One region of the Rhizobium sp. K102 genome, then DNA from elsewhere that is predicted to be linked to it. Evidence: predicted binding sites of a transcription regulator. Region 1 holds the regulator's gene; each other region holds the start of a gene.
What was found. Region 1 encodes HrcA, which represses chaperone genes, less so after heat shock. Its sites were predicted from a motif close to GTTAGCACTCNCNNNNNGNGAGTGCTAAC; they were not measured.
Positions count from the first base shown of each region.

Region 1 (10,664 bases):
CCGCTCATCGCCCGAACCGCCGCCGTCTCCTTCAGGAAGGCGGCGGCAAAGCGCTCCTGATCCACTGGCTGGTGGCGCACATGGCTGTTGAAGTCGCAATAGGGACACTTCGCCGCGCAGAAGGGCCAATGGACATAGACGCCGAAGCCGGGCTCGCCGGTATCGGGCAGCAGCGCCGCATCGCGCGAGGAGCCTGGCGTATCGAAATTGTCCACGTGGTAACCTTATGCCTCCAGGCAGTTTTCGACGAAGAGTTTGAAGGCGCGCGCCCGGTGCGACAGCGCCTGCGGCTTGCCGATATTCCAGCCGTGTTTTTCCTCGCCGCTCATTTCGCCGAAGGTAACGCCGTAACCCTCCGGCTGGAAGACCGGATCGTAGCCGAAGCCCTGCGTGCCGCGCGGCGGCCAGACGACATTGCCTTCCACTTCGCCGCGGAAGAGTTCGGTATGCCCGTCCGGCCAGGCGAGGCAGAGCACGCTGACGAAACGCGCGGTGCGCTGTTCAGGCATCGTCGCGCCTGCATCCTGCAGCGCCTTTTCCACCTTCGCCATCGCCATGTCGAAATCGCGCGTGCCGTCGGCTCTTTCCGCCCAATTGGCGGTGTAGACGCCGGGATCGCCGCCGAGCGCGTCGACCACCAGGCCGGAATCGTCCGACAGCGCCGGCATGCCGGCGGCATTGGCCGAGGCGACCGCCTTGATCGTCGCATTTTCCTCGAAGCTGGTGCCGGTCTCGTCGGGCTCGACGAAATTCAGCTCGGCCGCCGATTTGGCGGTGAAGCCGAGCGGTCCGATCAGTTCCTGGATCTCGCGGATCTTGCCGGCATTGTGGCTGGCGACGACGATGGTCTTCGTTTCAAGCTTGCGCATTCAGATATCCTGTTCGATGCCCCAGATTTTGGCCTCCGCGCATTCCAGGCTGTTGCCGGCCGGATCGCGGAAATAGATCGAGCGGCCGCCGTTCGGCCAATGCACCTCGGATTCGATCGCCACCCCTGCCGCTTTCAGCCGTTCGGCCATCGCATCGATATTGCGGCCGGAGACCCGGAAGCAGGCATGGCCCTCGCCGCTCGTGCCGTGCGGCGGCACCTGCAGGGCATTTGGCGCCGGCGGCTTTACCGTTTCCTCGGGGTTGAAGATCAGCAGCACGCCGGGGCCGCAGCGGAAGAAGACATGCCGGTTGGCCGCACGGGTGATCTTTTCAAGTCCGAGAACGTCTTCGTAGAAGACCTCGGCCGCATCGAGATCCCGCGCATAGAGCGCCGTTTCCAGCATGCCTTCCAGCATGGGGTTCATCCCGCAATCGCCTGTTTCTGCAGGGCGACGAGTTCGCCGATGCCGTTCTTGGCAAGACCCATCAGCGAGGTGAATTCCTCTTCGGTAAACGGCGTGCCTTCGGCCGTGCCCTGGATCTCGACGATGCCGCCGGCGCCGGTCATGACGAAATTGGCGTCGGTCTCGGCCGAGGAATCCTCGAGGTAGTCGAGGTCGATCACCGCCTGGCTGGCGAAGACGCCGCAGGAGATGGCCGCGACATGATCCTTCAGGACCCGGTCGACCTTGATCATGTTGCGGCTTTCCATCCATTTCAGGCAATCGTAAAGCGCAATCCAGCCGCCGGTGATCGACGCGGTCCGCGTGCCGCCATCGGCCTGGATGACATCGCAATCGAGGGTGATCTGCCGTTCGCCGAGCGCCTGCAGATCGACGACGGCGCGCAGCGACCGGCCGATCAGCCGCTGGATTTCCTGGGTGCGGCCGCCCTGCTTGCCGGCGGCGGCCTCGCGTTTCATGCGTTCGCCGGTTGCTCGCGGCAGCATGCCGTATTCGGCCGTCACCCAGCCCTTGCCGGTATTGCGCAGCCACGGCGGCGTCTTGTCCTCGAGGCTTGCGGTGCAAAGCACATGCGTATCGCCGAACTTCACCAGGCAGGAGCCTTCCGCATGCTTGGAAAAGTTGCGCTCGAATGAGACCTTGCGCATCTGGTCGGTTTTTCTGCCTGAAGGCCGCATTCTTATCTCCTGGAGTTGCTGACCGCTTCTACGATTGGCGGCGCCTATTTGCAAATTCCCTTTTGCCACGCGGGCGAGTTTGACTATATTTTCGGGAAGCATCATCAGTTTGGGTTCGAGAGGTTCATGGGCACCAGGTCGACGTCGGTTTCGGATGCCGTTGCCGTGCTGGACGAGCGCTCCCGGGAAATCTTTCGCCGCATCGTCGAAGGGTATCTGGAAAGCGGCGAACCGCTCGGCTCGCGCAATCTGTCACGCCTCCTGCCGATGTCGCTGTCGCCGGCCTCGGTGCGCAACGTCATGAGCGATCTCGAAGAGCTCGGCCTGATCTATTCACCGCATGTCAGCGCCGGCCGGCTGCCGACCCAGATCGGCCTGCGCTTCTTCGTCGATGCCTTCATGCAGATCGGCGATCTCTCCGCCGAGGAGCGCGCCAATATCGACCGCCAGGTGCGGGCCGAAAGCGGCGGCAATCCGGTGGAATCGATGATGAACGAGGCAAGCCGCATGCTGTCGGGCATTTCCCGCGGCGCCGGCCTCGTCATCACCTCGAAAAGCGATCCGGTACTGAAGCATGTCGAGTTTATCCGGCTCGAGCCGACAAAGGCGCTCGCCGTGCTCGTCGGCGATCACGACCAGGTGGAAAACCGCATCATCGAGCTGCCGGCCGGCGTCACCTCCTCGCAACTGACGGAGGCGGCAAATTTCCTCAATGCGCACATGTCCGGCCAGACCCTGCCGGAGCTGCGCAAACAATTGAGCCGGCTCAAGGATGATGTCCGCCACGAGCTCGATGCGCTGTCGCGCGATCTCGTCGAGCGCGGCATCGCCGTCTGGGCCGGCAGCCCGGACGAGGGAAAGCCCGCCCAGCTGATCATTCGCGGCCGCGCCAACCTGCTCGAAGGGCTTGGCGGCGCCGAGGATCTCGATCGGCTGCGCATGTTGTTCGACGATCTCGAAAAGAAGGACAGCCTGATCGAGATCCTCAATCTGGCCGAAAGCGGCTCCGGCGTTCGCATCTTCATCGGCTCGGAAAACAAGCTCTTCTCGCTGTCCGGCTCGTCGCTGATCGTCGCGCCCTATCGCGACGAGGACGACCGGATCGTCGGCGCTGTCGGCGTCATCGGCCCGACGCGGCTCAATTATTCCCGCATCGTGCCGATGGTGGATTACACCGCCCAGCTCGTCTCTCGCCTTTCGCGCAATCCGCTTTGACGCCGCAACGCGCAAACTGCGGAATTTTCGCTTCTTTGTCACGCAGACTTGATTTTTTTCGGTCAAACCTCGATATCGGGCGCATCTGAAGACACCAACCGGAGACCGTCATGACCGATGAAACGACGAAAAACGGACCTGACGCAACTGCGGCCGATGCCGCAGCCGACGCCGCCGCCTACGTCGAGAACGATACAGTGCAGGAAGAGACCGCCCAGCCAGACCCGCTTGAGCTTTTGAAAGCCGAAAACAGCGAGCTGCGCGACCGCTATCTGCGCCTTGCCGCCGAGATGGACAATCTGCGCCGCCGCACCGAGCGCGAGGTCAAGGACGCCAAGTCCTATTCCGTCGCCGGTTTCGCCCGCGATATGCTTGCCGTCTCCGACAATCTGCGCCGGGCGCTGGATGCCATCTCTCCGGAGGCCAAGGCCACCGCCGATGCCGGCCTGACCACGCTGATCGAAGGTGTCGAGATGACCGAACGTGCCATGCTGTCGGCGCTTGAGCGCCATGGTGTGCGCAAGCTGGAGCCGGTCGGCCAAAAGTTCGATCCGAATTTCCATCAGGCGATGTTCGAGGTGCCGAACTCAGAGGTGCCGAACAACACGGTCGTCCAGGTCGTGCAGGCGGGCTTTACCATCGGCGAGCGCGTGCTGCGCCCGGCCATGGTCGGTGTCGCCAAGGGCGGCCCGAAACCGGCCGAAGCCGAGACCAATTCCGTCTTCGACGAGAAGGACGCCTGAGATAGCTTTCCTTCTCTCTTGTTGGAGGAGGAAAGCCAAAAAAATCAGATGCGGGCGAAGCGTTCGATCAAAAGATCGAAGAAACCGTCCGCATCGACATGGCGCATCACCCGCGCATTGCGCTTGCGCTCCGTCACCTGCCACCAGTCGACGACGGTCATGCCGACGGTGAGTTCGGATTGGACCTCGATCTCGACATTGCAGTCCCGGCCTTTGAAAAGCTCCGGCTTCAAGAGATAGGCGATCACGGTCGGGTCGTGCAGCGGCCCGCCGTCGGAGCCGTATTTCTCGATATCGAAGCGTTCGAAGAATTCCAGCATCTCGACCATCGCCTTTGCCGGCGCCGTGCCGATCTCGGCCATGCGCTTCACCCGGTCCTTGCGGGTCAGCAACTGGTGCGTCACGTCGAGCGGCATCATCACGATCGGCACGCCCGAGCGGAAGACGATGTCGGCGGCTTCCGGATCGACATAGATGTTGAATTCGGCCGCCGGCGTGATGTTGCCGCCCTCGAAGAAGCCGCCGCCCATCATCACCAGCTCGCGGATGCGGGGTGCGATGTCCGGCGCCTTCTGCAAGGCCATGCCGATATTGGTGAGCGGCCCGAGCGTGCAGAGCGTCACGGTTCCTTCCGGCTCGCGGCGCAGCGTCTCGATGATGAAGTCGACGGAATGGCCGGGCTGCAGCGCCATCGTCGGTTCGGCGAGCTCGGGGCCGTCGAGGCCGGTCTTGCCGTGCACGTGCTCCGCCGTCACCAGCTTGCGGGCGATCGGCCTGTCGGCGCCGGCGAAAACCTTCGTCTGCGGCCGGCCGCAGAGCTCGCAGACGATGCGCGCATTGCGGCTCGTCAGCGAAAGCGGCACGTTGCCGGCGACCGTCGTGATCCCCAGCACCTCCAGCTCATCGGGGCTGCCGAAGGCCAGCATGATGGCGGCAGCGTCGTCCTGGCCGGGATCCGTGTCGATGATGATTTTTCTTGCGCTTGCCATTGCGACCGTCCCGTCCTCGCCATGCCGGTTGCTGCGGCATGCACCACTTCTTCATTTCCCGTCACAAATCAGCACATTCGCACGGGCATGTTTTGATGCGAGGCGAGGGGCGCTTTGTCAAGCAAGCAGGCGGCCGCCGGCCATCTTAAACTTGAGAGGGCTTAAAATCGGGGCGGTGTCGCCGGCAGGCCGCCTGTGCCTTGCAGCGCCGGGGTCCTGTCCCCATATTAGCGGCATCCGGATGCTGCGCTTGAGGTCCGGGATGGTCGCTTGCATCAAGGACTTGAAAAGAGATGAGCCGCATTACCCCTTTCGCCAGCCCGCTGCTTCTGGGCTTCGATGCCATGGAAAAGACACTGGAGCGCATTTCCAAGGCGAGCGACGGATATCCGCCCTACAATATCGAACGCATCGCCGCCGACAGCGGCGCGCCGGAACGTCTGCGCATCACCCTTGCGGTGGCCGGCTTCAGCGAGGAAGAACTCGACGTCTCCACCGAGGAGAACCAGCTTGTGATCCGCGGCCGCCAGGTGGAGCAGGGCGAGCGGGATTATCTCTATCGCGGTATCGCCGCCCGCCAGTTCCAACGCACCTTCGTGCTTGCCGACGGCATGCAGGTGCTCGGCGCCGGCCTGAAGAACGGCCTGCTCTCCGTCGATCTAATTCGTCCGGAACCCGCGCGCATGGTCAAGAAAATTAACATTTCGGTTTCACAGTAGCACAACGGTTTGTCGAACCGTTGGTCCCTTCTTCCGGAGGAACAGGAATGTTGATGAAAGAAGCCACGTCTCACTTGACCAAATCCGAGCTTGCCCACATCGGCAACGGCGAGGTCGCCTACATCAGAAAAATGCGCACCGAAGAGGTCGCCAAGTGTTTCCCCGAAGCGCCGGATATCGATCCGAACGTCGATCTTTGGGCACTCTTCGGCGCCGACGGCACGCCGATCCTCCTGACGGACAACCGCTCCAGCACCTTCTTCAAGGCGGCCGAGGACGAACTGAAGACGGTCAGCCTGCACTGACCGTCGAATAGTGCCTGTCGCGTTGTTCTGCTCTTGCAGGGCACTATCGCTTATTCGATTTCGCTGCGGAGACTGCGCGTCAGGATAGGCTAATCGTCGTTGGTGTCGCACGGCACGCCCGTCACTATTGCCCTTTAGCCGCCGTCGAAGCTCAGATTTTCCGGAATGTCAGATAGGCCGAAGACCGGCCCTCGCGTCGTGCCTTGGCCTCGTAGCGCGTGCTCGGCCAGCCCTCGTAGGGCGTCAGCCAGTCGGCCGCATTGTCGGCGATCCAGTCGAAGCCGTTATGGTCGCGGCATTTGAGCAGCGTCCAGTTCACATAGGTGTCGATGTCCGAGGCAAAGCAGAACAGGCCGCCGGGCTTCAGCACGCGATGGAAGCGGTCGAGATTGGTCTTCGAGACGAAGCGGCGTTTCCAGTGCTTCCGCTTCGGCCAAGGGTCGGGATAGAGCAGGTCGATCTGGTCGAGCGACGCGTCCGGCAGCCAGTCGAGCAGCTGCGTCGCATCGTCGTTGTAGACGCGGATATTGCGCGCGCCCGTCTCGCCGATGCGCGACAACAGCTTCTGCATGGAATTGACGAAGGGCTCGACGCCGATGAAGCCGGTCGAAGGCCCTTCCACGGCGCGGTGCATCAGATGCTCGCCGCCGCCGAAACCGATTTCCAGGCGTACGTTTTTGACGGGGACCGGAAAGAGGGAGGTCAGCGGCTCCGGAGGAGCCGCCGAGAGGTCGACGAGGAATGCCGGGAGCAGGCTGCTTAACGTCTCGGCCTGCTGTTCGCGCAGGGCCTTGCCCTTGCGGCGACCGAAAAAGGCTTCGGTCGCCCGGCCCCGGCGCTCCATATCCGTCATGCAGCGGCCTTGGTCTTGACGGCTTCCTTCAGCGCCTTGACGAGGTCGGTGCGCTCCCAGGAGAACGAGCCGTCGCGGCCGGCCTTGCGGCCGAAATGGCCGTAAGCCGAAGTCTTGGCGTAGATCGGCTTGTTGAGGTCGAGGTGGCGGCGGATGCCCGACGGCGACAGATCCATATTCTCGCGGATCGCAGCTTCGACCTGGTCCTCGGAAACGCCCTTGCCGGTGCCATGCAGATCGACATAGATCGACAGCGGCTGGGCGACGCCGATCGCGTAGGAGAGCTGGATCGTGCAGCGGTCGGCAAGGCCGGCGGCCACGACGTTCTTGGCGAGATAGCGGGCGGCATAGGCGGCCGAACGGTCGACCTTGGTCGTGTCCTTGCCGGAGAATGCGCCGCCGCCATGCGGGGCGGCACCGCCATAGGTGTCGACGATGATCTTGCGGCCGGTAAGGCCTGCATCACCGTCCGGGCCGCCGATGACGAACTTGCCGGTCGGGTTGATGTACCACTTGCAATCATCGGCGATCTTCAGCTCGCCGAGCGCTTCGCGGATATAGGGTTCGACGACGGCGCGGACCTTGTTGGAGTTCCCAGCTCTCGTCGAGATGCTGGGTGGAAAGCACGATCGAGGTCGCTTCCGACGGTTTGCCGTCGAGGTAACGCACGGTCACCTGGCTCTTGGCGTCGGGGCCGAGCTTGGCGACTTCGCCATCACCCTTCTTGCGGGCGAACGCCAGCAGCTGCAGGATCTTGTGGGAATAATAGATCGGCGCCGGCATCAGGTCCGGCGTCTCGCGGCAGGCATAACCGAACATGATGCCCTGGTCGCCGGCGCCCTCGTCGCCCTGCTGGTCGGCGGCGCTGTCGACGCCCTGAGCGATGTCGGCCGACTGCGAGTGCAGCAGCACGTCGATCTTGGCCTTCTTCCAGTGGAAGCCGTCCTGCTCGTAGCCGATATCCTTGATCGCGCGGCGGGCGGCGGCCTTGAACTTCGAGGGATTGATGACGTCGTTGCCGTCCTTGTCCTTCTTCATCAGGCTCGGCGGCAGGCGGACTTCGCCGGCGATGACGACGCGGTTGGTCGTCGCCAGCGTTTCACAGGCAATGCGCACGCCCCACGGATTGACGCCGGTCTTGGCCGCTTCGCGGTAGACCAGGTCGACGATCTCGTCGGAGATGCGGTCACACACTTTGTCCGGGTGACCTTCGGCAACAGATTTCGCTGGTAAAGAGATAATTCGCGCGCATTCCGGGATTCCCCTCAAAGAATAAAAGCCTGCTAGTAGGTACTCAGTTCGAGCGCCGATGACAAGCGCAGAAGGACATAAATATATCTTTATATCTGCGGCTAAGTGACAAATTTTGCCCCAAAAACGCAAAAAAGCGGCCTTTCGGCCGCCTTCCATTGTGCGAAGGGAGCTGTGATCAGTCGGCGTCGGCTTCGGCCGCGAGCGCCTTGACCAGTTCCACGACCTTGCGGCGAACCTTGGGATCGGAAATCTTCACGAAGGCGCGGTTGAGTTGCAGGCCTTCGGAGGAGGAGAGGAAGTCGACGACATAATTCGAGCTGGAGGTTTCGGCCATGCCGCCGATGGCGCCGGAATGTTCGCCGGGTGCATCCTCGAAGAAGAAGGAGACCGGGACGTTCAAAATGCTCGAGATGTTCTGCAGACGGCTTGCGCCGACGCGGTTGGTGCCCTTTTCATATTTCTGGATCTGCTGAAAGGTGATGCCGAGGCTTTCGCCAAGCTTTTCCTGGCTCATGCCCAGCATCGTTCGGCGGAGGCGAATGCGGCTGCCAACATGGATGTCGATGGGATTCGGCTTTTTCTTGTTTTCTATCATGGTCGTGCCCTAGCTACGAATTTCAACCTGTGTCCAACCGGCATGCCCCTGATCCATCCCAAAACGCCACGTTGCAGTCGGTGGGAACCCACCTTCCAACATACGTTAGGAACGCCGATTGTCATCACTATGCAATTTTAGGGGTTTTTGGTCAATTCAACCCTAAAATAAAACCTCCGCGCGAGATCAGCGCAATCAAAATCAGCAGAGCCTCGGTCAACCAGAAGTATGTCTGGTGGGGGTATGTGGTTCCGAACCCGTCACTGAGGCTATCGACAGTTGCATCAATAAAGCCGGTTTCTCCAAGATCGAGGCCGGCGATTATTTCTCCATGGGCGTTCACCAGCGCCGAAATGCCGCTATTGGCATCGCGAATCAGCGGCAGGCCGGTCTCGACCGCTCGCACCCGCGCCTGCAGGAAATGCTGGTAGGGGCCGGGGGTCATGCCGAACCAGGCATCATTGGTGAGGTTGAGGAGGGCGTTGGCGTCTTTTATGTCGCCGGTCATTTCATCAGGAAAAATGATCTCGTAGCAGATCAGCGGATAAAGATTGAGGCCGCCGGGCAGCGCCAGCAGGTGCCGGCTTGCGGCAGCCGAAAACCCGCCCGGGATCTCGACGACGTTCTGAATGCCGAATTCGGTGAGCAGGTCTTCGAAGGGCAGATATTCGCCGAATGGCACCAGATGCACCTTGTCGGAAGCGGCAATGATCTGGCCGCGGCCGTCGATCACATAGATGGAATTATAGTAGCGCACCGGCGTGCCCGGCCCCATCTCCTCGGCGCGCACCGCGCCGGCGATCAGGATCTGGTCGTCGTCGAGCGTATCGGCGATCCGCGTCAGCGCATCCTGGTTGTCGGTGAGGATGAAGGGGATCGAAGTTTCCGGCCAGACGATGATATTGGGCTTGCGCCCGCCATTCCTCGGGGCCTCGGCCGAAAGCTTCAGATGCGTCTCGAAGATTGCATTGCGATCGGCGTCGTTGTCCATCTTCGCCGCCTGGTCGATGGTCGGCTGCACCAGCCGCACCACCGGCCGCTTGTCCTCGGGCAACGGTGCCGGCCGCGGCGCCAGATAGAGAGCGTAGGCGCCGTAGCCGAGATGGGCGGCAAACAGCAGGACGGCAAGCGCAATGCCGGTGCGTGCGCCCTGCCGGGTCCCGACAAGGGCGGGGGCGGAAAAGATGAAGACGGCAAGGGCGGTCACGCCCATCGCCCCGATCACATGCGCCGACTGCATCATCAGCGGAACCGGCATCAGGCCGTAGCCGATGGCGTTCCAGGGAAAACCGGTGAGGATGACGCTGCGAAGCCATTCCATCAGCCCGAAGCTGGCTGCAAGTGCGGCGATCCGCCCCATGCCGTCCGACCAGAAGATGCGGGCTAGCGCAACAGCCAGCCCGTAGAAGATCGCCAGACAGGCCGGCAGACCGAGGATGGCGAGCGGCAGCGCCCACGCGAATTCCTCCGAATCGACCAGCAGCGCGTGGCCGAGCCACCAGAGGCCGGCGACGAAATAGCCGAAGCCGAATAGCCAGCCGACCGCAAAAGTCGGCCACAGCCTGCCGATCAGGCCGCTTTCAGGAGAAGCCGCTGCCCCGTCGATCAGCCAGACGAGCAGTGTGAAGGACAGGAACATCGCCGCGAAAAAGCCGAAGGGTGGCAGCGCCAGAACGGCGAATGCCCCTGCGGCAACGGCCAGCAACGACCGTTTGAACCCCCAGACGAGGATAACCCTGTCCGCAAGCCGCTCCATGCGCACTCCCATCAAACCGCGAATCAACCCATCCGCAGTCTTTCAAAAAAGCGGCTCTTTGTCCTGTTAGAGCATGTCGCGCAGAAGTGTGCAGCGGTGTTGCGGCAACGACATGCGCAAAAACAAAGAGCTAATTAAAGCGCAACGAGCGAATCTGAAAGATCGCGACACGCTTTAATGGATATCGTCAGGAACTGTGCAGCGGGTCCTGACGATATGGTCAA
Region 1 covers NZ_CP092436.1:3,206,289-3,216,952, reverse strand. The annotation lists gene hemW (radical SAM family heme chaperone HemW) at 1-215, opposite strand, end outside; gene rdgB (RdgB/HAM1 family non-canonical purine NTP pyrophosphatase) at 225-869, opposite strand; gene MHI61_RS21885 (VOC family protein) at 870-1,295, opposite strand; gene rph (ribonuclease PH) at 1,292-2,011, opposite strand; gene hrcA (heat-inducible transcriptional repressor HrcA) at 2,138-3,226, shown strand; gene grpE (nucleotide exchange factor GrpE) at 3,337-3,969, shown strand; gene MHI61_RS21865 (nucleoside hydrolase) at 4,014-4,958, opposite strand; gene MHI61_RS21860 (Hsp20 family protein) at 5,252-5,677, shown strand; gene MHI61_RS21855 (DUF1150 family protein) at 5,725-5,982, shown strand; gene MHI61_RS21850 (tRNA (guanosine(46)-N(7))-methyltransferase TrmB) at 6,134-6,835, opposite strand; partial or broken gene metK (methionine adenosyltransferase) at 6,832-8,087, opposite strand; gene MHI61_RS21840 (helix-turn-helix domain-containing protein) at 8,265-8,684, opposite strand; gene lnt (apolipoprotein N-acyltransferase) at 8,836-10,440, opposite strand.

Region 2 (10,664 bases), 990 kb from region 1:
CCATCGTGCCGGAATCGATCGGCCGCTGCATGGCGCAACTGCATGGGCTGACGATTTGCGACCCGCCGCTGCCGCTGCCGGTCGATCCGGTGACCATGCTCTACCGTCGGGTCGATCAGGCGGACGGCCGGGCGCGCTGGTTCCGCCGGCTGTTCCTCGACGTCGCCGGCGAAGCGCTCGTAGCCTCCGGCTGCCGCGTGGCGATTTCAAGAGCCGCGGCCTGAGCAGTTCCAGGAAAGTGTGAAGCGATTTTTCGTTTGGAATTGCTCGAAATTCGGAGCCCGCTATATCTCACCCTTGTGGAAATAGGCTTCGAGGCGGTAGCCATCGGGATCGATGACGAAGGCGGCGTAATAGAAGCGGCCGTAATCCGGCCGGATGCCCGGTTCGCCATTGTCGGTGCCGCCGGAAGCGATAGCCGCCGCATGAAAGGCGTCGACAGCGGCCTCGTTCGGGGCGACGAAGCAGAAATGCAGCCCGGATTGCATGTCGGAGACAACGGGGTGCTCCGCCTGTATCACCCAGAGGCCGACCTCGTCCGCGCCGTAGCCGATCACACCATCGGAATTGGAGAGGCGCTCATAGCCGAGCGGGACCAGCGCCGCGTCGTAGAAACGGCGGGCTCTTTCGAGGTCTTTGACGCCGATGGAGACATGATCGAACATGAACTGCGAACTCCCTAATTCGGTCCCGAGGGACTGCTCACATGAAAGATGGCTCGACGCCAAGATTTTTCAGCAGCTGTTCTGAGGCATGTGTCACAAAGGAACGCCGGCCATTCCGGCTGCGCCTATGACCAGTGTTTTCATCTGACGCGGTCCTCACCCGAAGATATCAACGCCTGCTTCCAGTGCAAGTCGGGGCTGTACCGGCAATGCCCTAGTTAAGACAAGGCGAGCGACGCTGTCACGCGATTTTTCGGGGCGGCATATGGGATGCAGTGCTGCCACTGCGGTCGCCAGCGGCAAAGCCGCGCTGGACATCGCCGCATCCGCCCTGGCCCGGCTAAACAGCTCCCTCAGCGGCGCTTGGCATCTGCTGCAGGTTTGTCACCTCGTAGGTCCAGACTCGAAACGCCTTCAGTACATGGGGTCCGAACGAGTTGATGAGCGGGATGTCGGCAGCGTCGCGTCCACGCGCGACGATAATACGACCGATTCGCGGCGTGTTGTTGCGCGGATCGAATGTATGCCATGCACCGTCAAGGAAGACTTCGATCCAAGCACTGAAGTCCATCGGGTCGACGACGGGAATTCCGATGTCACCGAGATGGCCATTGATATATCGGGCAGGAATGTTGAGGCAACGGCACAAGGCCACCGCGAGATGCGCAAAGTCGCGACAGACGCCGACACGTTCGTGGAACGCCTCGAAGGCTGTCCGCGTCGATCGCGCCTGCATGTAGTCGAACTGGATATGGCCTTGAACGAAGTCGCAAATCGCTTGAACGCGGCCCCAGCCCGGGGAGACGGTGCCGAACATGTCCCAAGCGATTTGACTGAGCCGATCCGTCTCGCAATAGCGGCTGCCCATCAGATAGACGAGGCAATCATCCGGCAACTCCGAAACCGGGAGTTCCCTCGCCCCCGGCAGCGATCTGTCCAGCTCGCCGTCGTCTTCGATGGTCGCATCGCCCCATATCGTCAGATCGCCCGTCGGGGCGACCAGCCGAAGGCAGCGGTTGCCGAAAAGGTCGCGATAAGTCGATGTGGGAACGTCGGGAGTGGTGAACACTGTTTCCGGAATTCTGATGTCGGCTGCACGATCCTCATGGACCGACAACAGACATACCAAGGCAGTCGGCTGCGGGCAGGTCAAGGTAATTTCATAGCCGTAACGGATCAACATGGAGCGTTCTCGCGCGTCCGGATCCGTCTAGCGGAAATCCGCCGCAGTCAGAGTATAGGAGGGGCGGCGGCGGTGGGAGTAGGCTTTGTGTGCTGCGTCATGAATGGAGGTGCGCAGGGCGTCGAAAGACGAAAGCCACCTCGTTTCCGAGACCCCGCTACTTTGCAATGCGGTGTAGGATTTCGCCAGAGCGCCAACCTCGACAAAGAACAACACCTCGAACATCCCGTCATGGCCGACGAAGCGCACAGCATTTCTGGCCGTATCGAAGCTGCGGCTTGGATTGAGAAAGGCTAGCGCCATGGTTGAACCGGCGGAGTCTGGGAGCACTCCCGGCAGCGTTCGACAGTCTGATCCATTCCCTCCGGTACCCCAGGTTGAGAAGATTGGAGGCCGCCATCTCGTTGCCGGCCTCCGCTCGGCTCCCGCTGATTGCGGCGTGGTCCGCGTGTGCCGGGAGGCTCGCAGAAGCATGATAGACGGTCGAAGAACGGATGCGCACGATCCGCCGGTCGCGTTCGATGTCCATGGAGTAGCGGCCGGGCGCGCCACCCTTGTTTAGCCATGCCACGAGAGCAAAGGCATTCCGTCGTTCAGTTTCGTCACCATTGCTCTTCACGATGTCAACCTTCCATCTTTCGGGCGGTGGCCATGGCCAAACGTCCTCTCGATCAGTGTTGCGCCGCTGCCGGCGGGCGATAGGTTTACCGGTTTCAGGCTATCCTCCGGCGCAACCCGCTCATGACGCTCGTCGTCACTTCGAATGCGGTATTGCGGTACATTGCCTCTCAGAGGCAGCGTTGCGGTAATGCGGCATACGTCGGGAAGCTTGGAGGGAACGACCAGAAACCCGTCCTTCAACCGGACGGTCTGTCCCACCTTGAAGATGTGTGTTGCTGCTTCGCGTCGGATCGAGCGTTCACTGCGTTGCGGGATGCGGGTTGCGGTCATAATTGCTCGTGGTCCTTTTCGAGTGCCGTTTCGAGATCTGACGGCTGGATGGGCATCATCTGCTGCGTCGAACTCTGCGCGGCGATCGCCGGCAGGTGGATGAAGGCGCCGACCCGCATCCAGGCGAGCCGGGAAACGCCTTCGATCAATTCCTCATCGTAATCGATGCGGTATTCTCCGGCTGGCTGTGCCCTATCGAAACCCGGCAGGCGGAATGGGGATGAAAAACGGACGACGGTTTGTGTGGTGCGACTTGTCATGGCTGATACCTCCCCAGGAATACACCGATGCGTTTCCTGTAGCGTTGAGATCCGAACCGGACGAATGCGACGCTGCCGCTACATCCGCGGTCAGCGCCAGGTTCATTCCGGATCGGGAACAAGCGAATGCACGCCGGAACGACGTCACATATTCGCTATCGAGAATTCGGTGGTGTATGGCGGGTCGTAGGTCTCTGACACCGCGAAGCCAAGTCGGCCAAATCGACGAGGCCTATCGTTACGCCCTGATTGAGTTTAAATCAAGATAAATTCGGATTTCTTTATGAAAAACACTGAATTAATTCTTTGCTATGGCGAATAAAAATGTAGCGTGATGGCGCATAATTTCTATTTTTTACAAAACATCTGGTTGGATTGATTTCAGGATTTTTTAGAAAAATTTCCTGCCATGAACAATATTTCTTGGCACTCCTATCAATCGAGTGCCACGAGTGCTATTTATGGATTGCAGCCGCCATACGCGCCGGCAGCAGAAAGACCTCAATGAAATTCCGTTCACTTCACGACCGCGTCGTCATTCGGCGTGCAGAAGGCGATGTCACATCCAAGGGCGGGATCATCATTCCAGACGTCGCCAAGGAAAAGCCGCAGGAAGGCGAAGTGGTTGCAATCGGCCCTGGCCGGCGCGACCAAAGCGGCAATCTGGTCCCGCTCGATGTCAAGGTCGGTGATCTGATCCTGTTTGGAAAATGGTCGGGGACGGAGGTTACGATCAATGGCCAGACCCTCCTGATCATGAAGGAGGCCGACATCATGGGCATCGTGGAAAAGACCGAGGCCGCCGACAAGGCCGCCTGACGGTCGGTTTTCCGACCCTCATCTCAAGACCGAACTGGATAGAAATCATGTCTGCCAAGGAAATCAAATTCTCCACCGATGCGCGCGATCATTTGCTGCGCGGCGTCGAATTGCTCAACAACGCCGTCAAAGTGACGCTTGGTCCAAAGGGTCGCAACGTCGTCATCGACAAAGCCTATGGCGCGCCGCGCATTACCAAGGACGGCGTCACCGTCGCCAAGGAGGTCGAGCTCGCCGACAAATTCGAAAACATGGGCGCGCAAATGGTGCGTGAGGTGGCTTCGAAGACCAATGATCTTGCCGGCGACGGCACGACGACGGCGACGGTGCTCGCCGCCTCCATCTTTCGTGAGGGCGCAAAGCTCGTCGCGGCCGGTATGAATCCAATGGATCTCCGGCGCGGCATCAATCTCGGCGTCGTTGCCATCGTCAAGGAGATTCAGGCGCGGGCGAGGAAGGTCAAATCATCAGGTGAGATCGCGCAGGTCGGCACCATTGCCGCCAATGGCGACGCCGCCGTCGGCGAGATGATCGCCAAGGCGATGGACAAAGTCGGCAATGAGGGTGTCATCACCGTCGAAGAGGCGCGGACCGCCGAGACCGAACTCGACGTCGTCGAGGGCATGCAATTCGACCGTGGGTATCTCTCGCCGTATTTCGTCACCAATGCCGAGAAGATGCGCGTGGAACTGGAGGATCCCTACATCCTCTTGCACGAGAAGAAGCTCGGAAGTCTGCAGGCGCTGCTACCCATTCTGGAGGCCGTTGTGCAGACCGGCAAGCCGCTTCTGCTCATCTCGGAGGATGTCGAAGGCGAGGCGCTGGCGACTCTGGTTGTCAACAAGCTGCGCGGCGGCCTGAAGGTCGCGGCCGTCAAGGCGCCGGGCTTCGGCGACCGCCGCAAGGCCATGCTCGAAGACATTGCCGTGCTCACATCAGGCCAGATGATCTCCGAGGATCTCGGCATCAAGCTCGAGAACGTCACGCTCGATATGCTCGGCCGCGCCAAGCGCGTGCTGATCGAAAAGGACACCACCACGATCATCGACGGCTCCGGCGAGAAAGCGGCCATCCAGGCGCGCATCCAGCAGATCAAGGCGCAGATCGAGGAGATAACTTCCGATTACGACAAGGAAAAGCTGCAGGAGCGCCTGGCGAAACTCGCCGGCGGCGTCGCGGTCATCCGCGTCGGCGGCGCAACCGAGACGGAGGTCAAGGAAAAGAAGGACCGCATCGACGACGCGCTGAACGCCACCCGTGCGGCGGTCGAAGAGGGCATCGTGCCTGGCGGCGGCGTGGCGCTGTTGCGCGCGAAGTCGGCGCTGACGGGAATGGTTGGGGAGAACGCCGACGTGACGGCCGGCATCTCGATCGTGCTCAGGGCGCTCGAAGCCCCGATCCGGCAGATCGCCGAGAATGCCGGGTTCGAGGGCTCGATCATCGTCGGAAGACTCGCCGGCAGCAATGATCACAATCAGGGCTTCGACGCACAGACCGAGACCTATGTCGATATGGTCGAGGCCGGCATCGTCGATCCTGCCAAGGTCGTGCGCACTGCTCTGCAGGACGCCGGCTCGATCGCGGCGCTATTGATCACCGCCGAGGTGATGATCGCCGACATTCCAGCAAGAAATTCTGCCCATGCAGTCGGAAATGGCGGCATGGGCGATATGGGATACTGAAAGCCTGAACCGATCCGGCGTCGCCGGACGGCAAACCCGACGTAGACAAGGAGAATTCCAATGTCCGTGCAGAGCAGCAGCAAGACATCAATCAGCCAGCGTTTCGACAGTTACCAGCCATCCAAGACGCTTCTCGTCTGGGCCTGCCTCGTCACGGCAATCGCCACGATGGTCATCGGGTTCAGTTGGGGAGGTTGGGTAACAGGTGGCACATCGAGCAAAGCGGCAGCCGCCGCCGGTGACATTGCACGCGGCGAACTGGCGTCCGCCATTTGCGTCGAGCGGTTTAATGCGGCGCCGGACGCCAGCGCTAAACTGATCGAGTTCAAGGCGATTACCGAAGGCTACAAGCAACGTCAGTTCGTTGAAGCCGGCGGTTGGGCGACCATGCCCGGGCAGACTTCTGCCGACAGCCGAAGTGTTCAAGGCTGCACCACGGCGCTTGCCGTCGGGACCTGACCAATGGTTCGTTTCGGGAACAGGGCCGACCCACAGCCGCCCGCAGAAGAAGCTGGTGGTAATGGCTTCACGGAAATTCAGCCGGCGGCCGACGGGCATGGAAAAGCAAACAACGCCCCCGCGCGCCGCCGGACGGCGAGCGCGCCGGAAGATGACGGCCGGCTGATCTGAGGTCTGTTTTACGAGCAAGGATCTCTGACGCTCATCGGAATGGGGGTCGGAAGGTGCGCCCTCTCAACGATCATACTAGCGCAACGGCTTTTTCGATTCTGGTGCGGCCCTACTGCAGCTGCGGCTTTCTGAGAAAGCTGTTGCGGTCGGCGGATTTGACGCGCAGCCAGGCTTCCCGGCCGTTGCGCAGGATCCGCATCGGAATCTCGGCGCCGGCTGGGCCACTGCGCCAGAGCTTGCGGTAGAAATCGGCCAGGCCATCGACCTCTTCGTCACGAATCTCGGAGATGATATCGCCCTGACGCAGGCCGGCCTCGGCGGCCGGACCGCCTTCGGCCACGCTCATCACCACCACGCCGCTATTGCTTTCGGCGGAGAATGCGCCGAGCCAGGGCCGTGGCGGCTTGTTGACTTGACCGCGGTTCAAGAGGTCGTCGAGGATCGGCGGCAAAAGATCGATCGGCACGACCATATTGATATCGGCGATCTCGCCATCCTGGCTCATCTGCAGGCGAAGCGAACCGATGCCGAGAAGCTTGCCGTCGGCGCCGATCAGCGCTGCCCCGCCCCATGCGGGATGGGCCGGTGCGGTAAAAATCGCCTCATCCAGCAGATATTCCCAGTAGCCGGCGAATTCCTGCCGGGCGACGATGTTTGCCTGGACGAACTCGCCGATTCCATCGGCAAGCACGACGGGATCGCCGGGCCTGGCGGCGGCCGCATCGCCGAAATCAACCGCCGGGACGTTCAGAGCGCCGAGCGCCTGCACCAGGCCGAAGCCGCTTTCCTGATCATAGGCAAGGGGATGGGCGGGAACCACCCGGCCGTCCTGGGTCGTCAGCCAGACTTCCTCGGCCTCGGTGATGAGATAACCGATTGTCAGCACCAGCCCGTTGTCGCGAATGACGACGCCGCTGCCCTCCCGGACGGTGCCCAGCGTCTCCGCCGTGAAGGCATCTTCCGGAATGGAGGAACGGACGGCCACGACTGACCGCAGGATCGGATCGATATTCATGCTTTTATCCCGAGGGCGTCGCCGCGCGAGACCGAAAGCCGGCGCGCCTCCTTTAATAGGTAAGAAGATGAAGGGGTGGCGGCAAGGCTGCCGCGACGGGAATTTCCGCACCCGCCTGCCACGGCGTAGAGGGATACCGGGAATATCCGGGGTGACAGCGCTGCTACGCAACAATATACAGTCAATCCCATCAGGAATCAGACGGGCACGGATCACGACATGAAGGACTGGCATCCCGATCTCAGCCGCAGCAGCAGCCCGCGTTACATGGCGATTGCCGATCTGATCGAAATGGATCTGCGCAGCGGCCATCTGGCGGTTGGAGACCGGCTGCCGCCGCAGCGCGACCTCGCCAAGCGGCTGAATGTCGATTTCACCACCGTGGCCAGAGGTTATGTCGAGGCGCAGAAGCGCGGGCTTGTCGAGTCGCATGTCGGCCGGGGCACCTTCGTCACCGGCCGCGCGGGCAAGGCGCGGCAGGACTTCGCGCCTGACGCCGTACCCGATCCGCGCCGCGCATCGATCGTCGACTTCTCGATGAACATGCCGCCGGAACCGGATGATCCGGAACTGATCGCCGGCATGCGCGAGGGCATGTCGGCGGTGGCCGCCAGTCTCGTTCCGCTTCTGCGTTATCAGGGCTTCGGCGGCTCCGGCATGGATAAGGACGCCGCCGCCGCCTGGCTCGGTCGCCGCGGGCTCACGCCGTCGCAGGAGCGGATCTTCGTCACGCCGGGCGCCCATCCAGCCCTGTTGGCGATCTTCGGCCTGCTGGCAAAGCCGGGCGAGACCGTGCTGTCGGAAATCATCACCTATCCCGGCATTCGCTCGATCGCCGCCCAGCTGCGGCTCAATCTCGCCGGCCTGCCGATGGACGAGGACGGTGTCCTGCCGGAGGCCCTTGCCAGCGCCTGCGAGCGGTTGAAGCCGAAGGCGCTCTATCTCAATCCGACGCTGCAGAACCCGATGACGCTGACGATTTCAACCGGCCGGCGCGCGGAAATCGCCGCCGTCGCCCGCAAATATCAGCTGCCGATCGTCGAGGACGATGCCTATGGCTTCATTCCACAGCAAGGTCCGGCGCCGCTGGCGGCAATGGCGCCGGATCTGACCTGGCATATTGGCGGCCTGGCGAAATGCCTCGGCGCGGGCCTGCGCCTTGCTTATGTCGTGGCGCCCGACAGCAAGGCCGTATGGCCTTTCGTCAGCGCCATGCGCGCCAACATCGTAATGGCTTCGCCTTTGACCATGGCGCTCGCCACCCGCTGGATCGAGGACGGCACGGCCGATGCGATCCTGCGCTTCGTCCGCACCGAGGCCGCCGCCCGCCAGCAGATGGTCGCCGCCATCCTGCCGGCCGGCAGCTATCGCGCCGATCCGATCAGCTTCAACATCTGGCTGCCGCTCGCCAATGGCTGGACCCGTTCCACCTTCGGCAGCCATATGCGTTCCTCCGGCATCGGCGTCGTGGCAAGTGATGCCTTCACCGTCGAGGGCGCCGCCCGGGAAGCCGTGCGGGTCTGCCTCGGCGGTCCGATCACCCGGGAGAGACTGCACGGCGCGCTGGAATTCATGGCCCATGCGCTGGAAGGCCCGCCGGAGATGGCGGCGTCGTTCTTCTAAGCCCGGCAGCTTTCAACTTGCCCTCAGGCCGCTGCGGGTCTCGTCCCCCTCGATGATGTGATGTCTGCGTTGCCCGGTCGGCAGCCGACGGGGATCTGCGGCATTCTGGCAAGTTGACTGGTGATTGAGGCGTAATGTATTTATATTGAATGCATACATCTATGTGGCATTGATTGGCTTTGAGTCGCATGCCAGAGAAGACGAGGTTATCATGGATACCGACTATCCCCCACTTCCCCCGATGCAGACCGGCGTCAGGGGACGCTGCCCGCGTTGCGGCCAGGGCCATATGTTCAAGGGATTCCTGACGCTGCAGCCGCAATGCGAGGTCTGTGGCCTCGATTATGCCTTCGCCGATCCGGCCGACGGCCCGGCCTTCTTCGTCATCTGCTTCGCCTGCATCCCGAGCGTGCTGCTCGGCGTCTGGCTGGAGGTGGCGTTCTCGGCGCCGATCTGGGTGCAGCTTCTGGTCACCGGCCCCTTCATGCTCGCCACCTGCATTCCGCCGCTGAGGCCGCTGAAGGGCTGGCTGGTGGCCAGCCAATATTTCTACAAGGCGGAAGAGGGCAAACTCGCCTAAAGCCTATTTCAGCGTCGCGCGCAGGCGCGGCGTCGCGAAATCGATGAGCGCCCGCAGTTTCAGCGGCACCAGTCCCTGCGAGGGGTAGACGAGCTGCACCGGCGCCGGCGGCGGTTCGAAATCTTGGAGCAGCGGCACCAGCAGGCCCGCCGCTGCGGCGCGGGCGGCCTGATAGGAGAGCACGCGGGTAACGCCGAGGCCGGCGACGGCCGCATCGACGGCGGCCTCGGCGGTGTTGACCGCAAGCCGTGAGCGGATCGGCACCGCGAGATCGCGCTTCCCCTCCGTGAAGGTCCAGCTCCGTATCGAGGCCATGTTCTCGAAGGTGATGCAGTCATGCGCGGAAAGATCGCCCGGCTGCCGGGGTGGGGCGTTCCGCGCCAGATAATCCGGGCTGGCATAGACTGTGCGGCGGATCGCGCCGAGCCGCGTGGCGATCAGGTTGCTGTCGGCCAGGGTGCCGATCCTCAGCGCCAGGTCGATATGATCCTCGACGAGGTTCGACAGCCGGTCGCCGAGCATCAGCCGCAGATTGATCTCGGGATAGGCTTTGAGGAAATCCACCACGACAGGCAGGACGTGCAGCCGCCCGAAAACGATCGGCGCGGTCATCGTCAGGTCGCCCTTCGGCGCACTGTATTCGCCGGCGGCCGTCCGTTCCGCTTCTTCCACCCGGTCGAGAATTTCCCGCGCCGCCTCGACATAGGAGCGTCCGGCTTCGGTCAATGTGATCTTCCGATTGCTTCTCTGCAGCAGCTTGGCGTGAAGATGCGCCTCGAGCTCGGAGACCTTGCGGCTGACTGTCGCCAGCGGTGAACGCAGATGCCGCGAAGCGGCCGACAGGCTGCCTTGCTCGACGACGGCAAGAAGCACGCTCATGGCGTCGAGGCGGTCCATTTTATCCTTCCATCAATTGAGAACATGCCTTCCAGATTAGCATCCTACTGCAGTTCATTGGAAGGCAGTAAATTCCCTGCAGATGGTTCGAACGGCCATCGCCGGCAAGGCCGAGGCCTTGTTCCCGCCCCATCAGACCTCAGAGGAACCGTCATGAAACTCTATCATCATCCGCTGTCCGGCCATTCGCACCGGGTTCACCTGTTCCTGTCGCTGCTCGGCGTGCCTTACGAACTGGTCGAGGTCGACATGGCCGCCGGCGCTCACAAGGCTCCTGAGTTCCTGAAGCTCAATGCCTTTGGCCAAGTGCCGGTGCTCGACGACGATGGAGCGGTCATTTCCGATTCCGCCGCTATTCT
Region 2 covers NZ_CP092436.1:2,214,964-2,225,627, reverse strand. The annotation lists gene MHI61_RS16935 (LysR family transcriptional regulator) at 1-224, shown strand, start outside; gene MHI61_RS16930 (VOC family protein) at 285-665, opposite strand; gene MHI61_RS16925 (transglutaminase family protein) at 1,006-1,848, opposite strand; gene MHI61_RS16920 (DUF1488 domain-containing protein) at 1,876-2,151, opposite strand; gene MHI61_RS16915 (hypothetical protein) at 2,464-2,799, opposite strand; gene MHI61_RS16910 (hypothetical protein) at 2,796-3,059, opposite strand; gene MHI61_RS16905 (co-chaperone GroES) at 3,564-3,878, shown strand; gene groL (chaperonin GroEL) at 3,926-5,560, shown strand; gene MHI61_RS16895 (hypothetical protein) at 5,621-6,019, shown strand; gene MHI61_RS16890 (S1C family serine protease) at 6,300-7,205, opposite strand; gene MHI61_RS16885 (PLP-dependent aminotransferase family protein) at 7,425-8,828, shown strand; gene MHI61_RS16880 (DUF983 domain-containing protein) at 9,040-9,408, shown strand; gene MHI61_RS16875 (LysR family transcriptional regulator) at 9,412-10,305, opposite strand; gene MHI61_RS16870 (glutathione S-transferase) at 10,459-10,664, shown strand, end outside.
Region 2: a site for HrcA is predicted at 3,482-3,510, ahead of MHI61_RS16905 (co-chaperone GroES). Genes of this name have one in related genera too.

Region 3 (10,664 bases), on a different replicon from region 1:
GTCAGGTCGAGCGCCGGCCGTACGTGCAGGACGCCGGCATCGACATGGCCGAACATGCCGTAGGAAAGGCCGGCGCCATCGAGAAGCGCGCGGAACTCGCGGATATAGGCCGCCAGGTTTTCCGGCGGCACGGCCGTATCCTCGACGAAAGCGATGGGTCTGACCGGCCCTTCCACATTACCGAGCAGGCCGACCGCGCGCTTGCGCATCGACCAGATCGCCTCGACATCGGCATGGCCCCGGGCGATCGTATAACCGGCATGGCGGGCGTTCGCGCCCGTGTCGAGAGCGGCGGTCACGTCCGCAAGCTTGCGTTCGAGTTCCTCTTCATCATCGGCCAGCACTTCGGCAATATTGATGCCGTTGGTCGCTCTGCCCGCATCGTCCGGAAAGAAGCGGGCAATGCCGGTCCAGACGATGTCGCTTTTCGCGAGGCCGAGAACTTTCTCATCGACCGTTTCCACCGAGGCGACGTTCAGCGCCACGAGGTTGCGGGCATCCTCCAAGGCGGTGTTGAAGTCGTCGTAGCGGATGTTGATCAGCGCCGCATGGGCGGGGATCGGCAGTAGGTTCAATTCCGCCTCGGCGATCATCGCCAGCGTTCCCTCCGAACCGCAGAGTATGGCATTGAGGTCGAAGTGTCCGTCGCCGCGCCTGACATGGGCGAGGTCGTAGCCGGTCATATAACGGTTGAGCTTCGGGAAGATTTCGGCGATCCGCTCGTGTTTTTCCTGGCCGATCCGTTCGACCGTCCTGTGGATCTCGCCGACGCGGCTTTCTCGCGCCGCGATCTCCTCGAACGCCTTCGCGTCGAGCGGGCGCGACCAAAAGTCGGACCCGTCCGTAAGCACGATGCGCAATCCGAGGACGTGGTTGCTGGTCTTGCCGTAGAGGCACGAACCCTGGCCGCAGGCGTCGGTGGAGATCATGCCGCCGATGGTGGCGCGGTTGGAGGTGGAGAGTTCGGGGGCGAAAAAGAGGCCATGGGGCTTCAATGCCCGGTTCAATTGATCCTTGACGACGCCCGCCTGGACACGCGCAATCCTTCGGACGGGATCGATCTCGAGAATGGACGTCATGTGCCGCGAACAGTCCACCACGACGCCCGATGTCAGGGATTGACCGTTGGTGCCGGTGCCGCCGCCCCGCGGCGCGATGCTGATCTCTCGGAAGGCCGGTTGCGACAGCACGGCCGCCACGACCTGCAGGTCTTCGACGGCCCTCGGAAAAAGGATGCCGGTCGGCTCGACCTGGTAGATGGAATTGTCGGTCGAAAACACGGTTCGGCTTGCCGCGCCGGTTTCGATATCGCCGGTAAACCCCGCCTCGATAAGCCGCTGGAAGAAACCCGCGGGGGGCAGGGGGATTGAAACCTTCGGCTGGAGGCGTGGAATCATTTCGAAACCTTCAGAATGCACTTGAGCTTTGCCAAGCTTGGCATATAAGTGATAACATACAATGCTGACGGCGCAACGCCAAACAACGAGGTGGAACTTTGAAGAACCAGACCGCAATCATCGTCGGCGGCGCTTCCGGGCTCGGATTGACGACGGCGAAGCTCATGATCACACATGGGGCGACCCGGATCGGGCTCATCGATCGCAACGAGGAACTGCTCGGTTCCTCGGCTGCGGCGCTGCGCGCGCTTGGCGCCGAGGTCGCAACGGCCATTGCCGATATTTCCAGGGCAGAAACGGCGCATCGCGGGTTTAACGAGATCGCCGGCAAACTCGGCCGCATCCACGTGCTCGTCAACAGCGCTGCCATCTATCCCCGGCGGCCTATCCTTGAGATCACCGACGAGGAGTGGGATCTCGAAAATGCGATCAACGTCAAGGGTACCTATCATATGATGGTCGCCGCCGTCCTTCATATGCGCCAGCACGTGAACGCACCTGAGGTGACAGGGCGGATCGTTAACGTGACCTCGGTCGATGCTTTCAAGGCCCACCCCAAAACGCCCATTATGCCGCAACCAAGGCGGCCGTCGTCAGCCTGACGAAATCCTTTGCCCAGGAATGCGCCAAGGATCAGATCCTTGTCAATTCCGTGGCGCCCGCCGGTTTTGCGACGGACCGGGCAAAGGAACTCGGATTCCTGCCGGAGTTGGCCAAGGCCAGCGCGCTCGGCCGTGCGGCGGAGCCGGTCGAGATGGCGGAATGGATCGTCATGATGGCGTCGAGCCGCAACACCTATGCCACCGGCGAAAACGTCGTCGTCAGCGGAGGTTACATCTATGTCTGAGCCGCTGCCCTATCGGGTCGCCGTGGTCACGGGTGCGACGAGCGGCATCGGCCGCGCCACCGTCGGCAGGTTGCGCGACATGGGGCTGACGGTCTATGCCGTCGGCCGAATCGCCGAGGCACTGGCTGAACTGGTCCAGGAGAGCGGAGCCAAGCCGATCCAGGCCGATGTTCGCGATACCGCTGAAATCGTGCGGCAGCTTGATGGCGTTGATGTCGACATCCTGATCAACAATGCCGGCATTCTCTCGACGCGGGCGACTTTCGCCGAGATCGAACCCTCCGAGATCGATGCGATGATCGACGTCAATCTCAAGGCGCCGATGCATCTGACCCGCGCCTTTCTGCCTGGAATGGTCGAACGAAAGCGTGGCCACCTCCTCTATATCGGTTCAAGCGGCGGCCAGGCGCCATATCCGAACATGGCCGCCTATGGCGCTTCGAAGGCCGGACTCAGCCTGTTCTGCGACAATCTGCGCTGCGATCTGCTGGGAAGCTCGGTGCGCGTGACGGAGGTCGTGCCGGGCCGCGTCCAGACGGACCTCTATCGAACCGCAATGGCGGGCAACCAGGCGCGGACGCTGCTCTATGACGGCTACCGCCCGATCCAACCGACTCACATCGCCTCGATCATCGCCAACGCCATCGAGCTTCCCGTCTTCGTTGACGTTTCCAGGATAGAAGTCTTCCCGACCGACCAGGCGACCGGCGGCGGTACCATGATCAAATTCCCCGAGCAGTAGGCGGGCGTTCGCTCGCTTCGAAGAGGCCGCGGGCCGCCTCGACCATCGACTGCAGGTGGTTGGGGTCGCGCACGCCCTGTCGGTAGAGCTCGATGATGATGCTCGCCATTCGTTCGGCTTCGGCGCTGTCCCTTGCTATCGCGTAGTCGGCGCTGAGCTTGTCGAAGACCTGCTGGCAGGTTGCCAGATCGCGGGAGTCCAGCGGCACCTGCGATCGGTTTGTGATCGTTTGAACCATCTTAATTCCCTCGGAAAACAGCCCGCCCGGACATCATCCTGTCGGGGCGGGCCGGCGACCTTTCGTCTCAGAAATCCATGCCGGGGCCGCCCGGCATTGCCGGAGGGGCATCCTTCTTCGGCTTCTCGGCGATCATGGCTTCCGTCGTCACGAGAAGACCGGCGATGGATGCCGCGTCCTGAAGCGCGGTGCGAACGACCTTGGCCGGATCAATGACGCCCTGCGCATAGAGGTCGCCATATTCACCCGTCTGGGCGTTCCAGCCATAAGAGAAGTCGGTCTTTTCGCGCAGCTTGCCGACGACTACCGAGCCCTCCGCGCCGGCGTTCTCGGCGATCTGGCGAGCCGGCGCCTCAAGTGCGCGGCGAACGATGTCGACCCCGACGCGCTGGTCGGCATTGGCGGTCTGGACTTTTTCAAGCGCCTTGACGGCGCGCAGCAGGGCCACACCGCCGCCCGGCAGGATGCCTTCCTCGACCGCCGCGCGGGTTGCGTGAAGCGCGTCGTCGACACGGTCCTTCTTTTCCTTGACTTCGACTTCGGTCGAGCCGCCGACGCGGATGACGGCAACGCCGCCGGCGAGCTTGGCAAGGCGTTCCTGCAGCTTCTCGCGGTCGTAGTCGGAGGTGGTTTCTTCGATCTGGGCCTTGATCTGGGCAATGCGGCCTTCGATGTCGGACTTGGCGCCCGAACCGTCGACGATCGTGGTGTTTTCCTTCTCGACCGACACTTTCTTGGCGCGGCCGAGCATGTCGAGTGTCACGGATTCGAGCTTGATGCCCAGGTCCTCGGAGATGACGGTGCCGGCAGTGAGCACGGCGATGTCTTCAAGCATGGCCTTGCGGCGGTCGCCGAAGCCGGGGGCCTTGACGGCAGCGATCTTCAGGCCGCCGCGCAGCTTGTTGACGACGAGCGTTGCAAGGGCTTCGCCTTCGACGTCTTCAGCGATGATGAGGAGCGGCTTGCCGGACTGGACGACGGCTTCGAGAACCGGGAGCATCGACTGCAGGTTCGAGAGCTTCTTCTCGTGGATCAGGATATAGGGATCCTCGAACTCGACCCGCATCTTGTCGGCATTGGTGACGAAATAGGGGCTGAGGTAGCCGCGGTCGAACTGCATGCCTTCGACGACTTCGAGTTCGGTTTCGGCGGTCTTGGCTTCTTCAACCGTGATGACACCGTCATTGCCGACCTTTTCCATCGCCTCCGCCAGGAAGCGGCCGATTTCAGCATCGCCATTGGCGGAGATCGTGCCGACCTGGGCGATCTCGGAATTGTTGGAGATATTGCGGGCGTTGGCCTTCAGTTCCGCGACGATGGCGACGACGGCGAGATCGATGCCGCGCTTCAGGTCCATCGGGTTCATGCCTGAGGTAACGGCCTTGGCGCCCTCCTTGACGATGGCCTGGGCGAGGACCGTCGCAGTCGTGGTGCCGTCGCCGGCGATGTCGCTGGTCTTCGAAGCGACTTCGCGGACCATCTGGGCGCCCATGTTCTCGAACTTGTCTTCGAGTTCGATTTCCTTGGCGACCGAAACGCCGTCCTTGGTGATGCGCGGCGCGCCGAAGGACTTGTCGATCACGACGTTACGGCCCTTCGGGCCAAGGGTCACCTTCACGGCGTTGGCCAGGATGTCGACGCCGCGCAACAGCTTCTCGCGGGCTTCGACGTTGAATTTGACTTCTTTAGCAGCCATGTCCTCACTCCTTCATAGGCAGCTAGCATTGACCACGTCCTGAGGGTTCAGGCGGCCTGCTTTCCTTCGCTCTGGGCTTCGATGATACCCATCACGTCGCTTTCCTTCATGATCAACAGGTCCTCGCCGTTGATCTTGATTTCCGTGCCGGACCACTTGCCGAACAGGACGCGATCGCCGACCTTGACGTCGAGCGCCTGAATCTGGCCGGCATCGTTGCGGGCGCCGGGACCGACGGCAATGACCTCGCCTTCCTGCGGCTTTTCCTTGGCGGTGTCGGGAATGATGATGCCGCCCTTGGTCTTTTCCTCGGAATCGACGCGGCGGACGAGAATGCGGTCATGAAGCGGTCGGAACGACATGTCTTCCTCCATCGACAAACAATGATGACGTTGTTCGCCAGACCGGACCGGATGACGAGGTCCGGGTGGGTGCAAGGTCGCGCGCCTTGCGGGATTGATCTGGTTCGATGGTTTTTCGATTTCAAGGGGCGGCGCAGAAAAATTAGCACTCGCTGCTGGCGACTGCTAATGGCCCCGCGGGGAACAGAAGACCGGCTCCTGCGTTCGAACTAATGACGATGGTCGTCCCCTCGTCTTGAAGACGAGTTCAAAACTGTGCTCCGGCTTGAATCCGGATTTCGGCGTTCCTAGCTCTCAGGCGATCGAGGCTCGATGAGCTCGATCACCGTCACACGTTCTTTTAGGCCCACGTTCTTTTAGGCCCACGTTCTTTTAGGAGTGAGTGACATGGAAGAGAAGACCAATATAATCAAAGACCTCACTATCGAGGAACGCGAGGAAATCTTCGTCGACATCGCTCGTACGCTGGAGGATACGGCGCGCGAGGCCCTCGTCGAGGGCAATATGCACTTTGCTGTACTGTCGAACAACATGGCCGAAGCGATCCGCGTCAACGCCGACGAACTCGCCCGGGACGATCCCGAGAATGCCGAGCGCGTATTGCTCCAGGCGACGGCGATGATCTCGCAGTTCGAGGCCGTGCACCCTTATCGCATGGTAAGCATGGCCGTTCACTGATTGACCCGCTCAAATCAATCGCCGGCGTGCGGAACTCTCACAGCTGGCGAAGGTTAATGGATCACAGCATCGAGAGGTGATCCATGACGACTTCGAAAACCAACACACCACCCGAAAGCGGAACCGACGACGCGCGTTCCTTCGACACGCAACGGGCCGAGGTCGATCGCCAGAATGCATCGGACGCAGTCCGGCGCAATGCGAGTTCGACATCGGATCGCGACAGCGGCACCGAAACGCCAAGCCTGAAACTCGCGAAAGAGTATCTGAGCCTCGGCGGGCGCCGCCGGTCCAAGATCGACGACAACATCACCACTGTTCGCCAATGGGAGGTGGATCCGCCGGCGGCCGAACGCTTCTGGCAGGAGCGGGTGGAGACGCTTTCAAAGGCTGAGCGCAAGCAGGTGGAGGATTTTCTTCCCACCATCAACACGCCTTGAAACACGGCCGCTCGAGGCGAAACCAAACTGCGAGGTCTGGTCGGACCTGGAGAAGATCATGGCCACAGACAAACACGAACAGATACGCCGGCGGGCCTACGAAATCTGGGAGGCCGAAGGCCGCCCTGAAGGGGCGGACCTGCGTCATTGGATGCAAGCCTGCGACGAGCTGGCTGGCGAGGACGAGGATGAGACGCTGCAGGACCTGCTCGATCAAGACGACAGGGACGACGCGGCGCTGCTTCAAGGCGCCGGGGAAAGCGGCGATCGCGATCGGCCACACCCCGGATTTGGTCAAGGTGCCGGGGCGACGCCGCCCGATATCGAGATAACCACGGGGGAGAAACCTTCGCGGCAGAAGATCAGAGAGACCGAAGGACCGTAATCGTCATGCAGCATCTCGACCACGCCATGCAGATCGCCATGGAGGCACATGACGGCCAGACGGACAAAACCGGACGGCCCTTCTTCGAGCACTGTCAGCGGGTCGCGCTTCTCGTGCCGGGCGACGAGGCGCGAACCGTCGCCTACCTTCACGACGTCGCCGAAAAAGGCAATGGCTGGACGCTCGACAGGCTGAAAGAGGAAGGCTTCCCGTCGGCGATCATCTCTGCGGTGGATGCATTGACCCGGCGGCCCGACGAGCCGGACGAGGAATTCGTCAGGCGTGCGGCAGCAAACTCGCTCGCTTTGCCTGTCAAATGGGCCGATCTCGAAGACAATCTGCGCCAGGCCGAACAGGCCGGCAAAGACAAGCAAAAATATCAAAGCGGCCTGGATCTGCTACGCGATATCGAGAACGGACAATAGTGTTCCCTTCCGGTGGCCGCAGCGAAGGTCCGGCCAGCAAGAGGCGTTCGTGTCGCTATTTCTGACGCGGCTGCCGCAAGCCGGCGCCGGTAGCGATCTGGCGGCCTTGGCGCCTGGCGGCAGCGGCTTCGTATAGCGTTCGCGCCGCATTGCGGATTTCCTCCTGCATCGCCTGGTCTTTCTCGTATGCCGCATGGCTTGTCGCGTAGGGTTCCCAGTAACCGATGTAACGGTCGATTTCCGCAAGTGGGCCGGCTGGTATAAGATCCATCGATCTCAGCCAGTCCGAAAGGTTCCTGCGGACACCTTCGGCACCTTCCGTGTCACCATGAACGATGACGGAAAACAGGCGGCCTTCCAGATGGCGGGGATAGGGCCATCCGTGCATCTCCAGCTGTTTTGCCTGGTCGGCATGTTTCCCATGGGTGCTCGTCGGATCCGGGTTGCCGCCGTCGGCACAGACAAGCCGGTCGATCATCAGCTTCAGGGATGACGGCGCCTGATACCAGTGCACCGGCGTGACGATCATGATGCCGTGCGCCTCGACCCACATCGGATAGATCTCGTTCATCCAGTCATGGATCTGTCCGAGCGAATAGTTGGGATAACAGGAACAGGGCCAGTGACAGAGAGCCGCCGCCGTGGAGAAGCAGGCTTTGCACGGATGGATCTGCCGGCCGTATTCCGAGGCGAGCCGGCTCAAGTCGAGGATCTCGATCTTCACATGGCGCTGCTGTTCCAGCACCTCCCTGGCGATATCGACCATGCGGTAGCTCTTGGAAATCTCGCCCGGGCAGGTGTGTTCGCTGCGCGTCGAGCCGTTGACGAGAAGCAGACGGGTCGGCCCGTTCGGATCGTCATGCCGCTTTTGCGCGTCACGGATGGCATCGCGGGCCGCCAGCCAGTCTTCAGCCAGATCATAATCGGGATCGGCGAAGCCGGGGCCGGCCTTGCGGGTCTTCGGGCTTTTTCGCGAATTTGCGTAGGCTTCCCAGGCTGCCGAGGCGAGTCGCGCAAGCTCTTCCTGCAATTTGCCGTAGGCCGGATCCTGAAATTGATTGAGAAAGCGCCGCTTGAATTCATGCTCGTCGAGCCGCGGGCTGGGACTGCCCTTGCGCGGTTCGAGATCGGAGGCTGAAGTGGCAACATTGGCTGGCATTGGGACCTCCTGAAGCCGGTGCTTTGCTGAACGCACCGGCAGATACTGTGTTCCCGTCATGCCACCGATGGGCCGATGCAAGCGCAGCGTCGAGCGCTAAACTCTTCCGGAATTTCAAGAAGTAGCCGCCACCCACTAACCATTTCCTGACCATGAAACAGGCCACGATGGCATGCCGACCAGCGGTAAGTCGCTTATTAACTCATACGACCTATAGTCGCGGCCACTTGGGCGAACGGGGGAGTGGTCTTGTCCGACGAGCTGCACATGATCTCTGCAATGGGTGGTGCGTTGACGGGCCTGCCCGGACTTGGCGATTGCCTTGATCAACACGATATCGTGCTCAGCGTTCACCTCGATCGAGATGAGTTTCACGAATGCGTCGCCAAGCGGCCGTTACCCAACCTTATCCTGCTCGACGCCCTGTCGTCGGAGGGACGCCATCTCGAAGACTGCCGGCGTCTCAAGGAAAACGCCGTAACGCGTGATATCCCTGTGATTATACTGGTCTCGCCGCAGGACGAGCAAAGCAAGATTGCGGGGTTTGCCGCCGGTGCGGTGGATTGTGTCTCCAACCGCGTGGCCGCCGCCGAGCTCGTCGCCCGCATCAAGCGACATATCGAGCTCGGCGCGGCGCAGGCGCGACTGCAGCGGCGCAACGAGCAACTCGACACCGCGCTTGCCAGCATGGGACAGGGCGTGTGCCTGTTTGACGAGGCCGGCCGGCTGCTTCTTTCGAACAATCGTTATGCTGAGGTTTACGGACTCGATCCCGCCGTCATCCATCCGGGGCAGTCCCTGGAAGACATCCTGAATCTGAGACATGAGGTCGGTGCCGTTCCCGCCACTTCGACGTCGGACTATCTCGCCTGGGCCGAAGCGACCAATATCGGTGACGTGCCCCAGGATTGGATCAAGGAACTCAAATCCGGCCGGATCATCCGCGGCTATCATCAGCGGACGCCGGGAGGCGGCTGGGTATCGACCCATGAGGATATCACACAGGCCTGGTTCGCGGAAAAAGCCCTTGCAGAGGCGCACGCCCAGGCAGAACGCGCCGAGCAGGAGGCGCGGGCGGCGCATGCCCGGCTTCTGGCAGCCTTCGAAGTCGTCCCGGAAGGCCTCGTCCTGTTCGACGCCGAAGACCGCTTCGTCCTGTGGAACCGACGATACGAACAGCTTTACGCCGAAAGCGGCGATATGCTTGTCAAAGGGATGCGCTTCAAAGACCGCCTGCGTGCAGGCCTCGAACGCGGCCAGTATCCGGAGGCGGTCGGGCGCGAAGAGGAATGGCTTGAGGAGCGGCTGGCCCATCATGCCGAGCCCACCAGCAAACACGAGCAGCGTCTGCCCGGAAACCGGTGGATCCGGATCGAGGAACGCCGGATCTCCGAAGGGGGCAGCGTCGGCATCCGAGTCGATATCACCGATCTCAAGATGCAGGAGGCGTCGTTCAGGCTGCTGTTCGAAGGCAATCCGATGCCGATGTGGGTGTATGACCGCGATACCCTGAAGTTCCTCCATGTCAACCAGGCTGCCATCGATCACTATGGCTATCGTCTGGAGCAGTTCCTGACCATGACGCTGCGTGACATCCAGGCGCCGCAGGACGCCGGACGGGCCACGTCTGCCGTCTTCGATGCCGAGGATCCAGCCGCCACGACCTGCTCCTCCCGCCACCTCAAGGCAGATGGCGGCGCCATTGAAGTCACCGTCTATTCCACCTGCTTGAACTACAAGGGCAAGGCGGCATCGCTGATGGCCGTCGCCGACGTCACCGAGGCCAAGCGTGCCGAAAAGGCATTGCTGCAGCACCGCGATACGCTGGAAGAGATGGTGCGCTCCCGCACCGTCGAACTGGCGCGGCAGGCGGAAGAACTCGAACGCATGCTCGAACAGGAAAAGCAGATCAACGAGTTGCAGCGCCAGTTCGTCTCGATGGCCTCGCATGAGTTCCGCACCCCGCTGGCGGTGATCGACGGCGCAGCGCAGCGGCTCATTCGCCGCAAGGAGGCGGCGACGCCGGAATTCCTTGCCGAAAAGGCCGACCAGATCCGCAGCTCGGTTTCCCGTATGCTCGAACTGATGGAAAGCATTCTTGCCGCCGGGCGGTTGGATCATGGCCGGATCACCATCATACCCAAGCCGTGCTCAATTGCCGAAATCATCGAAACCTGCAGTGCGCGTCAGGAAAGCATCCGGCGATCCCATCGCTTTCTGCTCGAACTCGACCGGATTCCTCAGACCATTTATGGTGATCGCCCCGCGCTCGATCAGGTCTTCAGCAACCTGTTC
Region 3 covers NZ_CP092437.1:67,356-78,019, reverse strand. The annotation lists gene MHI61_RS27885 (FAD-binding and (Fe-S)-binding domain-containing protein) at 1-1,397, opposite strand, end outside; partial or broken gene MHI61_RS27880 (SDR family oxidoreductase) at 1,496-2,244, shown strand; gene MHI61_RS27875 (SDR family oxidoreductase) at 2,237-2,986, shown strand; gene MHI61_RS27870 (hypothetical protein) at 2,967-3,224, opposite strand; gene groL (chaperonin GroEL) at 3,292-4,920, opposite strand; gene groES (co-chaperone GroES) at 4,968-5,282, opposite strand; gene MHI61_RS27855 (hypothetical protein) at 5,670-5,960, shown strand; gene MHI61_RS27850 (hypothetical protein) at 6,044-6,400, shown strand; gene MHI61_RS27845 (DUF2934 domain-containing protein) at 6,459-6,785, shown strand; gene MHI61_RS27840 (metal-dependent phosphohydrolase) at 6,791-7,210, shown strand; gene MHI61_RS27835 (flavodoxin family protein) at 7,266-8,369, opposite strand; gene MHI61_RS27830 (PAS-domain containing protein) at 8,649-10,664, shown strand, end outside.
Region 3: a site for HrcA is predicted at 5,424-5,452, ahead of groES (co-chaperone GroES). Genes of this name have one in related genera too.